4 regions of the Bradyrhizobium sp. SOJA106 genome follow, and region 3 is predicted to be linked to each of the others. Evidence: riboswitches for the same ligand, from Rfam matches in the RefSeq annotation. Region 3 holds a riboswitch; each other region holds the start of a gene.
The links. A riboswitch is a leader RNA that binds a small molecule or an ion and turns the genes downstream of it on or off. The one in region 3 is predicted to bind cobalamin.

Region 1 (3,532 bases), 1.2 Mb from region 3:
AAGCTGCGCAATCGCCGCCTGAGCGGCGACGGGACCGCCGGTGTCGCAGAGCACCTTCAGCCGCCGCAGCGTCGAGACCGGCAGGGTCGAGTAGGCATCGAGCCTGACGTCGTCGCGGCCGTCGGCCGGCAGCACGGCCAGCACAATGTTGCGATCCTTCGCGAGTTGCTGGAGCGCTGCCAGCCCATAGGACCAATAAGATTCCCCGCCGATCAGCCGCACCAGGATGCCGCGCGCCTGCGACAGGGTGCGCTCGATATAGGTGTCGACCGAGAGCGGATGACGCAGCTCCGCGAGATTGGCGAGCCGCAGCGACGGCAGGCTGTCCCGGCCACGCCGCCAGCCGGCTGCGAATGCCGCAAGGTCGGAATCCGAATACGAGAGCACCACGAGATCAGCCGGGTCCTGGCCGATGTCCCTTGGCGTCGCGGTCTCCTCGAGACCCCGGCTCTCGCGGAAGACGACGTGCATCAGACTCCCAATCCCGCTCTTATCGCGGCCTCATTGATGTCGCCGTGCTCGCCGATCACGACGAGCTTCGACTGCCGGAGACCCACGCCCCAGGGCTTGTCGAACTGGTGGCGAACGCGCTCGCCGACGGCCTGAAGCAGCAGGCGCATCGGCTTGCCCGCCACCGCAATATACCCCTTGGCGCGCAGCACGTTCTGCTCGCGCGCCAGCTTCTGCACCGATGCGACCAGCGCATCGACATCCGCAACCTCGGGAAGATCGATCACCACCGATGCAAAATCATCGTGCTCGTGCTCCTCCTCGCCATCGTGATGCGAGGGACGCGCGGCGAGATCGTTTTCGGCGGCTGCGCCGAGCCCGAGGATGACGCGCGCATCGATCGCGCCGTCGGTCACCGGCAACATCGGCACACGGCGCGGCATCTCGGCGCTGATCGCGGCCTTGGCGGCTTCAATGCCGGCGCTGCCGGCGAGATCGGCCTTGGTCAGCAGCACGATGTCGGCGCAGGCGATCTGGTCCTCGAACACTTCCGACAGCGGCGTCTCATGATCGAGATTCTCGTCGGCCGCGCGCTGCGCTTCGACAGCCGCCGGGTCCGGCGCGAAGCGACCGGCCGCCACAGCCTCGGCATCGGCAAGCGCGATCACGCCATCGACGGTGATGCGCGAACGGATTTCCGGCCAGTCGAACGCTTTCAGCAGCGGTTTTGGCAGCGCCAGGCCCGAGGTCTCGATCAGGATGTGATCGGGCCGCACCGGCCGCGCCAGCAGCTGCTCCATGGTCGGAATGAAATCGTCGGCGACGGTGCAGCAGATGCAGCCATTGGCGAGCTCGACGATGTTCTCCTCCGGGCAGTTGGCATCGGCGCAGGACTTCAGGATCTCGCCGTCGACGCCCTCGCTGCCGAACTCGTTGACGAGCACGGCGAGCTTCTTGCCGCCCGCATTGCCGAGCAGGTGCTGAATCAGGGTAGTCTTGCCGGAGCCGAGGAAGCCGGTGACCACCGTCACCGGGACTTTTGCAAGCGAGTTCATTCAGCGGCCTCCGGCAACACGGCAATGGGGGGAATGCGGGCAAGCGACTGCTTGCGGAAGATTTCGGGCCGGCTGCGCCAGGGCACGAGGCCGTCGGGCGCGGCCGCATAGGCCGCAGCGCCGGCGACCACGTCCTGCGCGTTCGCATCCGACAGGCGGCCATAGACATAGGACCAGCGCCCCGGCGCGCTGAGCGCGACCGAGCAGCCCTGGCTGCATGCAGAAAGGCATTCGACGGGAACCACGCGGACACCCTCGGGCACGCCGGCCTCGAGGATCGCGCCATGCAGGCGCTTGCCGGGCGTCGTCTCGCCCTCGCTGAGCGTCTGGCCGGCGCGGCAGGTGATGCAGACGTGAAGTGTGACGGTCATCGCCTCTTCCAGAATAACAGCGGGAGGCGCAGAGGCACACGGACCATTTCCTGAAGGCCCGTTTCCCCGTCGCGGAACACCCCCGTCCGCCGGTCCAAAACTCGTCCGCGCTGGCAGGTCTCCCGGCTTGCGGAGCAGGGTTTTGGCCCTTCGATCCCCGCCTTCCCGATCCCAGGGGGATCAGTGGCTTCGGGCATCTCTCCGATCACGGTCGCGGGGGCGGCTGCATTTTGGACCCCAATCTTGTCGATTCGGACCCTATCGCATTCCCTCTTCGCCTGTCATAGGACAGGAACCAGTGCCGGGCCACCATTTGCCCCCGGCCGCCTCTTGTCAAGCCGAAGGACCGGGACCGATGACGCCTGAACCGGATACCCAAACAGCTGAGGAAACCGACGCCCGGCACGCCCAGAAAATGGCGAAGAAGAAGGCCGCCCGCGACAAGATCATGGCGACCAAGAGCGGCGAAAAGGGGCTCATCATCGTCCACACCGGCGCCGGCAAGGGCAAATCGTCCTCGGCCTTCGGCATGATCGTGCGCTGCGTCGCCCATGGCTTGCCCTGCGCGGTCGTGCAGTTCATCAAGGGCGCCTGGGATACCGGCGAGCGGCGCCTGCTCACCGGCCATTTCGGCGAGCTCTGCCAGTTCCACGCCATGGGTGAAGGCTTCACCTGGGAGACGCAGGACCGCGCCCGCGACATCGCCGCCGCGCGCGCCGGCTGGGAGAAGGCCAAGGAGCTGATCCTCGATGAGAACCTGCGCATGGTCGTGCTCGACGAGATCAACATCGCGCTCCGCTACGACTATCTCGATATCGCCGAGGTCGTCGAATTCCTGACGACCTCGAAGCCGCCGATGACGCATGTCGTGCTCACCGGACGCAACGCCAAGGACGAGCTGATCGAGATCGCCGATCTCGTCACCGAGATGACGCTGGTCAAGCATCCCTTCCGCTCCGGCATCAAGGCGCAGGCCGGCGTCGAGTTCTGAAGTCGATGGCACGCGCGCTGATGATCCAGGGGGCCGGCTCGGACGTGGGCAAGTCGCTCATTGTCGCCGGTCTCGCGCGCGCCTTTACACGGCGGGCCTTGCGCGTGCTTCCGTTCAAGCCGCAGAACATGTCGAACAATGCGGCCGTCACCGTCGATGGCGGCGAGATCGGGCGTGCGCAGGCGTTGCAGGCGCTCGCCGCCGGCGTCGAGCCGCACACCGACATGAACCCGGTGCTGCTCAAGCCGGAGACCGATGTCGGCGCGCAAATCGTCGTCCATGGCAAGCGCATCGCGACCGCGCGCGCGCGCGAATACGCGGCGATGAAACCACAGCTGATGGGGACGGTGCTGGAGAGCTTTGAGCGGCTGAAAGCGCGCGCTGATCTCGTGCTGGTCGAAGGTGCCGGCAGCCCGGCCGAAGTGAATTTGCGCAAGGCCGACATCGCCAATATGGGCTTTGCGCGCAAGGCCGATGTGCCGGTCGTGCTGGTCGGCGACATCGACCGCGGGGGCGTCATCGCCCAGCTCGTCGGCATCAAGACGGTGATCGACCCCGAGGATGCCGCCATGATCCAGGGCTTTGTCATCAACAAGTTCCGCGGCGATCCCACGCTTTTCGACGACGGCTATAGGCTGATCGCGCAGAAAACGTCGTGGCGCGGC
Region 2 (3,532 bases), 1.2 Mb from region 3:
AATGCGCAGCGAGGAATCATAGAGCGAGGGATCGCCCCAAATCAGCAGCGCAACCTTGCCCTTGCCGCCAAGATGATCTGCGATCGCCTGCGACCACGTTGCGGCGACGGCATCGTGCCAATCGTCCACGCCCTTGCGGTAGTCGGCTTCACCCGCATCGCGAACGGGAAGATCGAACTCGGCGATGCGGGTCTTGTCGCTCGTGAGCACATCCGCGCAGATCGTGCGCCTGAGATCGGCGAGATCGGATTTCGCGCTCCCCTTGCGCGGGATCAGGACGAGATCGGCCGCGTTGATGGCAGTGATCGCAGCGCGCGTGAGCTGAGCGGGATCGCCGCAACCGATGCCTATCAGAGAGAGCGTGAGCATCGCGAGCGCGAGGGGCGGCGTTAGCGGCCGCCCCTTGTCTCCTAGGCCGCGTTGTGCAGGCGCGGGGTGACGAGGCCGGGCGCGGTGACGCCGCGCAGCGACTTCGCCAGCGCCAGCACCGCAAGATCGGCGAGCGGCTCGATCACGATGACGAGCGCATAGGAGGCCGCGAACGTCGCGATGTTGGCGAGGTTGCTCATGGCAAAGCCGGAGCCATAGAGCGCCCAGAACGCCACCCAGGCGATCACGCCGGCCTGATAGGTCGTCGAGAGCGCCAGCGCCTGGCGATACCTGAGATCAACATAGGCCGTGTTGCGCGAGATGATCCGCGCGGCGATCGCCTGGATTCCGAACAGCGGCACCAGCAGCGTGGTGACGTTCATGCCGTATTGCGGCAGGTCGGCGGGCTCGAAGAACACGCCCTGGAGCAAGAGGCCGAACGCGAGGCCGAAGGCCGCGGGCGCAGCGCCAAACAGCAGGAACAGCGTCGAGCCGAGAATGAAGTGCACCTCGGAGACGCCGACCGGGAAGTGCGGCAGGATCTCGAAGAAGGTGAAGACGAGGCCGGTGGTGGCGAGCGTGCGCACCGCGAACGATGTGATGCCCTGCTCGCGTACGGTCTCGGCCGCGAGCTTCAAGGCAACGCCGCCTGCGGCGATGCCGGTTGCGTAACTCAATACGAGCTTGGCGCCCGTCACGATGCCGGGTTCGATATGCATGGCTCAGTTCCTTCCTGCCGTCACACCCGACGGCCTTGGCCTCAAAACATGCACGGCCGGTCTCCTGGCTCGCGGTTCACTGGGGTTCTCCGGCCTTCCCGGACCTTACGGCCCAGTGGCTGATCGGAGCCCCTCACCGCTTACAGTCGCGGGGGCGGCTGGGGTTTTGGGCGCCGCAACTGGGTCCGCCCATCCCCATTCCCGATTATGCTCCGGCGCTTTGCGCCGCATGGAGCACCATGCCTCTCCTGTGTGCCCCTTTCGCCAGCCGGGCGTCAAGGGTGGAAGGCAGCCCGGGCCATCATGACGGATAATCCCCCGCCAGCGCGCCAAACAGGATGACGGCCGCCGTCGAGGCCGCCCCGCCCCGCGCAAGCTGCTCGGCAAGCTCCGCAATCGTGGTGCGAACCAGCCGTTCGTCGGCGCGGCCAAGCGATTCGGCGAACAGCGCCGGGGTGGTTGGAGCGAGCCCGTGCGCGATCAATTTTGCGGCAAGATCCGGAAAGGTGCGCCGGCCCATATAGACCACGGTCGTCGCTTCGGGGTCGGCCAGCGCCGCCCAGTTGAGGTTTTGGGGCAGCTCGCCGGTGACGTCGGCCCCGGTGACGAACTGCACCCGGCGCGAGGTATGGCGTCGGGTCAGGGGAATGCCGGCTTGGGCGGCGGCGACGCAGGCCGAGGTGACGCCGGGAACGATCTCGTAGCCGATGCCGGCTTCGCGCAGCGTCTCCAGCTCCTCCTCGAGCCGGCCGAAAATGCCGGCATCGCCGGACTTCAGCCGCACCACGCGCGCGCCGGTTGCGGCGTAGTCGACCAGGAGGCGGTTGACGTGGTGCTGCCTGGTCGAAGGCCGCCCTGCCCGCTTTCCCACCGCGACGAGATTGGCGCCGGGCCGCGCCAGGTCGAGGATCGCGCCGGAGGCAAGGTCGTCATAGAGCACGACGTCGGCCTCGCGCAGCCGCGCGGCGCCCTTCACGGTGAGGAGCTCGGGATCGCCGGGGCCGGCAGAGACGAAGGAGACAAAACCGCTCACCGGTCCTCCGCGATCAGATGAAAGAACGTCCCGGTCGCCTGTCCCCGCCGCGAGCCGGTCTCGGTGATCACCGCGCCGGTCGCATCATGCACGACGGCCAAAGGCGTGTCAGGCTGCGCAAGGATGGTCGAATAGTGGAATTCGTGGCCGCGCAGGCGCGCGCCCGCCCGATGCCCCGGCATCGGCGCTGCCAGCGCGGCGAGACGATAGCCGAGATGCATGCGGCGCTTGGCAAAGCTCGTCTCGAGGCCAAGCAGGCCCGTCATCTCGTGGCGCACACCGTCGGCATCTGTCAAAGCAGTCCCGAGCACCATGTAGCCTCCGCATTCGCCGTGCACCGGTCGCGTCTCGGCGAAGGCGCGCAAGCCGCTACGAAAGCTTGCATTGGCCGCGATCTTGCCGGCATGAAGCTCGGGATAGCCGCCGGGCAGCCAGCACACGTCGGCACTGTCATTAGGTCCTTCATCGGCGAGTGGTGAGAACGTCGAGATCTCCGCGCCGGCCGCGCGCCAGGCCTCCAGCATGTGCGGATAGACGAAGGAGAACGCCGCATCGCGCGCCAGCGCGATGCGCTGCCCGGGGGGCGTCACGTTGAGGCCGTTCGACACAGCTTGCGGCGACCAGACGGCGGCCGCGCGCAGCACCGCATCGAGATCGACATGCTCGGCGACGAAGCGCGCGGCTTCGTCAATCAGCTTGCCGATCTCAGCCTGCTCCTCGGCTTGCACGAGGCCAAGATGCCGCTTCGGCAGGCTGATCTCGGCATGGCGCGGCAGCGCGCCGAAAACGGCGATGCCGGCGTCGTTGAGCGCACGGCGCACGAGGTCTTCATGGCGCGAGCTGGCGACACGATTGAGCACGACGCCCGCAAGGCTCACGCCGGCGCGATAGTCGCGCAGGCCGGCCGCGATCGCCGCCGCGGTCTGCGCCTGCCCGGAAGGGTCGATCACCAGCACCACCGGCCAGCCCAGCATCTCCGCGATATCGGCGGTAGCACCGGTACCCGAGACGCCGCGCGCGGCGACGCCGTCGAACAGACCCATCGAGCCCTCGGCGAGCACCACATCCGCATCCGCGCCGCGGCTGACGAGATGCGCGATGTCCGCGCGATCCATCGCCCAGCTATCGACATTGACGGAGGCGCGTCCCGTCGCGGCGGCATGAAAGGCGGGATCGATATAGTCAGGCCCACTCTTGAAGCACTGCACGTTCAAGTCGCGCTGGCGCCAGGCGCGCGCGAGCGCCAGCGTCAACGTGGTCTTGCCGACGCCGGAGGCCGGCGCGGAGATGACGAGGCCAGCAGCCATCACGATGCCTCCGGAAAGCGCGGCTCGGCGCCGACGGGTCGATAGCGGCGATCGTAATCGACGGCGTAAAGGCGGCTCTCGTCAAAATCCGCCGCGCCAAGCGT
Region 3 (3,532 bases):
CGGCTCATGCAGAAAGCCAAGATTTGCGTCCCTTTCACTCTCCTTCACTTCAGTGGCGATCAACGAGAGTGCTAGGGCGTGCCAGCCCAATTCGATCGGCTTTGCATAGGTCGACGCAAGTTGAAACGTACCGTCGAGCGCGATCCTCCAGGTGATAAAGTACGGTTCCTCTAATATATCGTCAGGGTGTCTGGTCCACAAAACGAAAACATAGTCGTTTTCGTCAAGTTCAGCGACGCCCCACATTCGAGGGACGAACTGTGCAACCTTCGAGACGTTGGAGATAATTTGTTCTATTGTCTCACCGTCTTGCGCTCGCCACGTTGACTTGAATCTTTCGATATGGGGGCTCTCGATGGCGCGAACACTGTTGCTCGTCGCAGCCAGCCCGGCCAGGCAGATCAGGAGGCGACCGAGACAAAACCATAACGCGCGTCTTCTAGACACTGTTCTCATAACTGCCGGCCTATGTGGTGTCATCCACACGTCATTCCAAAGCGGGCAACCTTCAACTTGTTATGCGCGAGCACAAGAAGTTAGCGGCGACGCGACGGGGAGACCGATGGTGTCCCGTGCGAGCAGGCGCTCCCCTCTATGTCACGCGCCGCTAACTTCGCTGCCGGCGACAGCAGTCAAGTTGCTGTGCTGGACATGCCCAGCAGGAGGAGACTGGGCATCCCGAAGACTTGCATTCTTCGTGCCAGGTAATACACGGCAATTCGCACCGCTTTTGTGTCCTCTTTGTCGACTTTCCGACTGGTCAATGTCTCGATGTTTCCGTTCAGCGCTATCCAGCCCGGCTTATGCATCCTGGTCCCGCACCGGATCGTTCGATGGCGCAGCGGAACACCTCGGTACCAAGCTCCCGATGAGAATTGTTTGCCGCTATTGAACCGTTTGGTTCGGCATCGTTGCCAGAACGTAGCTTTCGATCTCTGCCACGCGTTTGGCCATCTGCGGCCATCGGCCATGGTGCGTGTGCCGCTCCTATCGCGACATGCGGCGCTTCGAGAATAGCCTCGCTTAGGAGCGCTTTGCACTCGATGGCGACGAGGCGAAACCGATCTTCACCGCCGAACATTTGGAGTCTTGCTGAACCGCACATCAACGTGCTGGCCGGGTATGTTGCTGGCCTCGCCAGCTTGGGCCTATTCAACACGGATCCTGTTGGCCGAGAAGGTGGCTGGATGGTGGACTTGCTCAAAGAACCGCTGAGAAGCCGGAGATGCGTTCTGCTCGAGGCAGCAGTCCCGACCGGGCAAGCCGCATTTGTCCCTTCCACCGATCTGGCGTGCGGCCCGCAGGCAGCTGCGATCGTCATTCCGATATTGCTGACTTTAAAGCGCTTCTACGTCGGCTCAACGCGTCAAGATGCGAGGTCATTCGCGTAGCGGATGTCGCAGCACCAGCTTGAGACACGATCTGAGAGGTTGACGGAAGACCTGTCTTCTCGATAATCCAAGTCGTCGAGGTTCTCCGGTCGCACTTGATCCGGAGCTAAGAGGGAAGCCGGTGAAGATGCCGGCGCTGCCCCCGCAACTGTGAGTGGCGAGCCGCTGTCCAACGATGTCACTGAAGCCTGCGCGGCTTCGGGAAGGCCGGACAGCAGCGATGACCCGCGAGCCAGGAGACCTGCCCCGACATTATATTCGTCCACGGGCGGGGTGTCCCGGTGGTGCGCCAAGCAGCCGTCGCACTGCGCGACTTCCCCTGCCTGCGTCCGCCATGGCCTTCTGCCCCCAACACGGGGTTAACGCTATGTCTCTTCTCTCCCTTCCCGTTGCCACGCTCGGAACGCCACGCATCGGTCCAAGGCGCGAGCTCAAACTCGCTCTAGAAAGCTACTGGGCCGGAAAAAGCAGCGAACAGCAGTTGCTCGAGGACGCAGCTGGCCTGCGTGCCGCGAACTGGGCTCGTCAGAAATCTATCGGCGTCACGGTCATTCCATCGAACGATTTCTCGCTGTATGACCAGGTGCTCGACACAAGTGTCATGGTTGGCGCCATCCCGGAGAACTACGCCTCAAAAGCCGAATCCGTTTCGCTGAAGACGTACTTCGCCATGGCCCGCGGATCACAATGCGACGATCAGGATGCGAGTTGCGGTCACGGACCGCGCGCATTTGGCGCACCCGCGCAGGAGATGACCAAGTGGTTCGATACTAACTACCACTACATGGTCCCCGAGTTTCGCAGAGGACAGACTTTCAGGCTATGCTCTCGCAAGCCGATCGAGGAGTATGAAGAGGCCAAGGCCCTTGGCTTTCAGACCCGTCCTGTCCTGATCGGGCCGGTCACATTCCTAAAGCTCGGCAAGAGTCCCGATCCTGCATTCCAGCCACTCTCACTACTAGATGAACTGATACCGGTCTATATCGAGGTTCTGCAGGAATTGGCGAAACGTGGGGCAAAGTGGGTTCAGTTCGACGAGCCCTGCCTGGTTCTTGATCTGGATGAGGGGGCGCGAAAATCTTTGCGGCATGCCTATGACCGGCTCGCCAAGGAGGGCCCGGCCATCAAGATCATGGTTGCCAGCTATTTCGGCGACCTCGGCGACAATCTGGATACCGCCTTGAGCCTGCCGGTTGCAGGACTGCATCTCGATCTGGTTCGAGCGCCACAGTTGTTAAATCAGATCATAGCTGGCGGCCGACGTGATCTCGTCATGTCGCTCGGTGTCGTCGACGGCCGGAATGTATGGCGGTCGAATTTGTCCTCGCTGCGCCAGCGGCTCGAACCCGCGATTGCGAAGCTCGGCAAAGATCGTGTACAGATGGCGCCATCCTGCTCGCTGCTTCATGTGCCGGTCGATGTTGGACTCGAGACCGGGCTCGCTTCCGACGTCAAGAGCTGGCTTGCTTTTGCGGTCCAGAAGATGCGAGAGCTTACTATCCTGGCGCGGGCACTCGCAGGCGACCAGAATGTCGCGCAAGCTCTTGCCGAGTCGGAATGTGCCGCGACTGACCGGCGGACTTCGCCGAAAATCCGTGATGCTAATGTCGCTGTCCGGATGAAAGCGATCGATCAGACCATGCGTCGGCGCGCGAGCCCATTTGCCCGTCGTGCCGAGATCCAAAGCAATCGTTTTGGACTGCCGGCTTTTCCTACCACGACGATCGGATCGTTCCCACAGACCATAGAGGTTCGGAATGCGCGTGCGGCCCATGCGCGGGGCGCGATGAGTGACGAGCAATACGACAGGTTCCTCAAGGAGGAGACTGCGCGCGCCGTACGTTGGCAGGAGGACATCGGTCTCGACGTCCTCGTGCACGGCGAGTTCGAACGCAATGACATGGTCCAGTACTTCGGCGAGCAACTTGCCGGCTTCGCATTTACCAAGAACGGATGGGTGCAGTCCTACGGCTCGCGCTGTGTCAGGCCACCGATCCTGTTTGGCGATGTAGTGCGGTCGAAGCCTATCACCGTGGACTGGTGGCGCTACGCGCAATCATTAACAAAGAAGCCGATGAAGGCGATGTTGACCGGACCGGTGACGATCTTGAACTGGTCCTTTGTTCGCGATGATATTCCCA
Region 4 (3,532 bases), 1.2 Mb from region 3:
GCGTCGGCAACGGTGTACGCCTTCATCGTCACCAGATTGGCATCGGTGTTGTAGCGATCTCCGACATGACGGCCGGTGATACCGACCTCAATCGGCCAGGGCGTGAAGAAGCGATAGGATGCGCCGGCATTGGCGACGATGCTCGGCACGTTCGGCGGCGTGTTCCCGGAGAACGAGCCGCCGACGAAATTGTAGCCGGCATAGCTTGCATCGACATAGGCGATGTTGCCCCAGAGGCGAAGCGGCTCGATCGGGCGCACCGAGGCGGCGAGCTCGACGCCCTTTGATTCCTGCCGCCCCGCGATGTTGAGCGCCATGCCGCCGGCCGCGGCATAGACGTTCTTGCGCAGGATGTCATAGGCGGAGAACGACCACTCCGCCCTGTTGTCCCAGAACAGATGCTTGACGCCGGTCTCGTAGGTGCGTGCGGTGGTCAGGTCGAGCGGCTGGGTCGGCCCAAGCAGGAAGATGTTGTTGGCGGAAACGTCGGCGCCGGTGGCGTACTGGCTGAAGAAGGTCAAGCCGGGCACGGCCTCCCAGGTGTAGCCGATGCGTCCCGTCGCTGGTGCCCAGTCCGTCGCAAACGGGAAGCCCGCCTTCACCAGGCCGTTGACGTCGGTGGAGTTGCGGTCGAGCCCGATATGTTCGACACGAAGGCCCCCGACCAGCGCAAAGCTGCGCGTCAGCCTCAAGCGGTCCTCGAATGACAGCGCCTCGTTGTCGATGCGGGCGGTCTGCTGCTGGATCGTCAGCAGGCCGTAATAGCCGCGGGCGGGATCGACAAGCGAGACGGAGTCGCCGGGAAAGTTCGCAGCACCGGGTCTGACGAAATCCAGATAGCTTGACGACAGCGTCGTGACCAGACGGTTGTCGAACCCGGCGATGTTCGTGTCCCAGATCAGATCGGTGACGTTGCCGACAAGGCGCTGGCTGTGCGCGACGTAAAAGCGCTCGCGATTGACGAGATTCGAAACGGAATTGAATGCCTCAACCTCATTGTTGAACCAGGTGCGCTCGGCGCCATAGCCGTAGGCCTGACTCTTCAGTGTCAGGTCGGGCGCGAGCTTCAGCTCGAAGCCTCCGCGTAGCCACACTTCCTGCGCGACGTTGCGATTGTCGAGGACGTTATAGTTGGTGTTGAAGGTGCGATCGTCGATGGTGACAGCGCCGAGATTGGTTCCGTTGTAGTTGGAGACGTAATTGCCCGAAACGATGCCGCTCGTCGCATGCGAGCCGCTGAAAGCGATCGGCACCAGCGGCGCGCCCCAATAGGCCCTACCGCGGTCTTCGCGATACTCGATCGCGCTCCAGACCTTCAGGCTGTCGGAGATGCGGTAGTTGAGCTGACCCGAGACGTCGAGCGTTTTGGTGTTGGTGTCGTCGGCAAAGCCGTTGAGCGAGGAGCGGCTGATGTCGAAGCGGTAGTCGAGGCCCTGGACATTGGTGCTGCCGCCCGAGCCGTAATGGGCGCCAAACGAGTTCAGCGAATCCCAGGAGAAGTCCGCCTCATTGCGGATCGGTCCGGTGTGCGGCTGCTTGGTGACGAAGTTGATGGCGCCGCCGGCGGCGCCCTCGCCCGAGATCAGCGAGCCCGGGCCTTTCAGGAATTCCACCGCCTCCAGATTGGCCGTATCCATGATCCGCGAGGTCATATTCTGCGGACCGATCTTGATGCCGTTGTAGAGCGTGTTGATCTGGCTGTTGGTGAAGCCGCGCATGGAGAAGGCCGCGGGCTCGGCTGGATTGTCGCCAGAGGTGACGCCGACCGCGCCCTGCGCCACTTCGGACACGGTGCGATAGCCCTGCTCGCGCATGGTCTCGGCCGAGATCACCTCGACGGTCGCGGGCGTCTCACGCACGGTCAAGCCGAGACGCGAGGCGCTTTCCGCGACCGCGTTGGAGTTGAGCGGCCTCTGCGCCGTCGCAGCCGGCCCCACCGGCTGAGGGGCAACGGCCGCCGGCCTGCGCGTTGCCGTGCGCCGCGCGCTCTGGGGTTCGCGGCCAGCCGGCCTCGCCTGCTTGCGGGACTGGGCGGGCGACACTTCGACGGGCGGCAGCTGTTCGCGGGCCTGCTGCGCCAGCGCGGCGGGCACATTATCTGCGACCGCTAGCGCCGCGAGCACGGCGGAGGCGAGCAGGAAACGACGCGGTCGTACAATATGGATGGAAGGCACGGTTTGGACCTCGGTATGACGTCAGTGGCACGTCACAGCGAACGAGGTCTCACCCTGGGCTTGTCAGCCGCCCGATGAAGCCGAATGTCTGTACTCCCCGACCGACATCTTCGCGTATGACCACGGCTGACGGCAGGTCTCCTGGCTCGCGGGTCGTGACCGCTTCGTCGCCTTCCCGGGACCGAGGACCCAGTGGCTTCTGACGAAGGATTCACCGCTTACAGTTGCGGGGGCAGCTACGGCATTGGGGACAATGTCCCCGCACCGCATTCCCTTTTCATCCCCTCTCGGGGAAACCGTCAAAGGCATCTAGGATTACGACCAAGACAGAGTCAATGTGCAAGCTGCGGCGTTATTGCCACAGCCACCAACTTCCCTGGAGACGAGCATGGAAGGCGAGACCTTCCTCTGGTTGATACGGCATGCGCCCGTCGACGGCATCAAAGCCGTGATCCATGCCGCCGACGCGCCGGCTGATCTCGGCGATCGCGCGCAACTCGACGCGCTACGGCAGCGCCTGCCGCGGGATGCTGCGAGCTATGCCAGCCCGTCGCGGCGCACGGCCGAGACGGCACGGGCGCTGGGGCTGGAGCCGCTGCTGGTGAGCGATTTCAATGAGCAGAATTTTGGCGGCTGGACCGGCCATCGGCATGACGAACTCGCCGCGACAGGCGGCGATGCCTATGCACAGTTCTGGAGCGATCCAGCGCGCGGAAGGCCGCCGGGCGGCGAAAGCTTTGAGGATCAGGTCGCACGTGTCAGGCAGGGTCTCTCGCGGATCAGCGCCGGTTGTGCAAACTTGGTCGTCCATTCCGGAACCATCCGCGCCGCGCTCTGCATCGCGCTGGACCTCACGCCGCAAGCGGCCTTGCGCTTTGTCGTCGATCCGCTGTCGCTGACCCGGATCGACCGGCTCGCGGCTGGCTGGCGCGTCGTCTCCGTCAATCAGCGGATCAGCTAACGCATGATCCGGAAAAGTGCGCAGCGGTTTTTCGAAAAGATCATGCTCAAACAACAACCTAGAGCGCGATGATCTCATCGCGCTTAGGCCTATCAGGCACATTGGCCTGCGCGAACGTCGCCATGCCGTTGTGCAGAGCGCAGGCCGATCGCACCAGCGGCAGCGCGATGGCGGCGCCCGATCCCTCGCCCAGCCGGAGGTCGAGGCTGATCAGCGGCTGCACGTTCAATGCACGCAGCACCAGCCGATGCCCCTGCTCGGCAGATTGGTGCGAGGGCAACAGGAACGGCTGGCAGGAGGGATTGAGGCGCGTCGCGGCCAGCGCTGCCACCGAGACGATGAAACCGTCGATCAGCACGGGAATGCGGCGCTGCGCAGCCGCGATGATTGCGCCGCA

Region 1: it holds a riboswitch for cobalamin, as region 3 does, so the genes downstream of both, AC5V87_RS14415 (DUF1636 family protein) here and metE (5-methyltetrahydropteroyltriglutamate--homocysteine S-methyltransferase) in region 3, are expected to answer to the same signal.
Region 2: it holds a riboswitch for cobalamin, as region 3 does, so the genes downstream of both, AC5V87_RS14480 (energy-coupling factor ABC transporter permease) here and metE (5-methyltetrahydropteroyltriglutamate--homocysteine S-methyltransferase) in region 3, are expected to answer to the same signal.
Region 4: it holds a riboswitch for cobalamin, as region 3 does, so the genes downstream of both, AC5V87_RS14500 (TonB-dependent receptor) here and metE (5-methyltetrahydropteroyltriglutamate--homocysteine S-methyltransferase) in region 3, are expected to answer to the same signal.

The regions. Positions count from the first base shown of each region.
Region 1 is NZ_CM182549.1:3,219,035-3,222,566, reverse strand. It holds gene cobN (cobaltochelatase subunit CobN) at 1-471, opposite strand, end outside; gene cobW (cobalamin biosynthesis protein CobW) at 471-1,505, opposite strand; gene AC5V87_RS14415 (DUF1636 family protein) at 1,502-1,876, opposite strand; cobalamin riboswitch at 1,972-2,191, opposite strand; gene cobO (cob(I)yrinic acid a,c-diamide adenosyltransferase) at 2,232-2,867, shown strand; gene AC5V87_RS14405 (cobyric acid synthase) at 2,873-3,532, shown strand, end outside.
Region 2 is NZ_CM182549.1:3,231,540-3,235,071, reverse strand. It holds gene cobF (precorrin-6A synthase (deacetylating)) at 1-369, opposite strand, end outside; gene AC5V87_RS14480 (energy-coupling factor ABC transporter permease) at 411-1,088, opposite strand; cobalamin riboswitch at 1,126-1,345, opposite strand; gene cobA (uroporphyrinogen-III C-methyltransferase) at 1,390-2,121, opposite strand; gene AC5V87_RS14470 (cobyrinic acid a,c-diamide synthase CobB) at 2,118-3,428, opposite strand; gene cobM (precorrin-4 C(11)-methyltransferase) at 3,428-3,532, opposite strand, start outside.
Region 3 is NZ_CM182549.1:2,012,577-2,016,108, forward strand. It holds gene AC5V87_RS08950 (nodulate formation efficiency C protein) at 1-456, opposite strand, end outside; cobalamin riboswitch at 1,453-1,654, shown strand; gene metE (5-methyltetrahydropteroyltriglutamate--homocysteine S-methyltransferase) at 1,759-3,532, shown strand, end outside.
Region 4 is NZ_CM182549.1:3,236,197-3,239,728, reverse strand. It holds gene AC5V87_RS14500 (TonB-dependent receptor) at 1-2,174, opposite strand, end outside; cobalamin riboswitch at 2,289-2,490, opposite strand; gene AC5V87_RS14495 (histidine phosphatase family protein) at 2,563-3,135, shown strand; gene cobT (nicotinate-nucleotide--dimethylbenzimidazole phosphoribosyltransferase) at 3,194-3,532, opposite strand, start outside.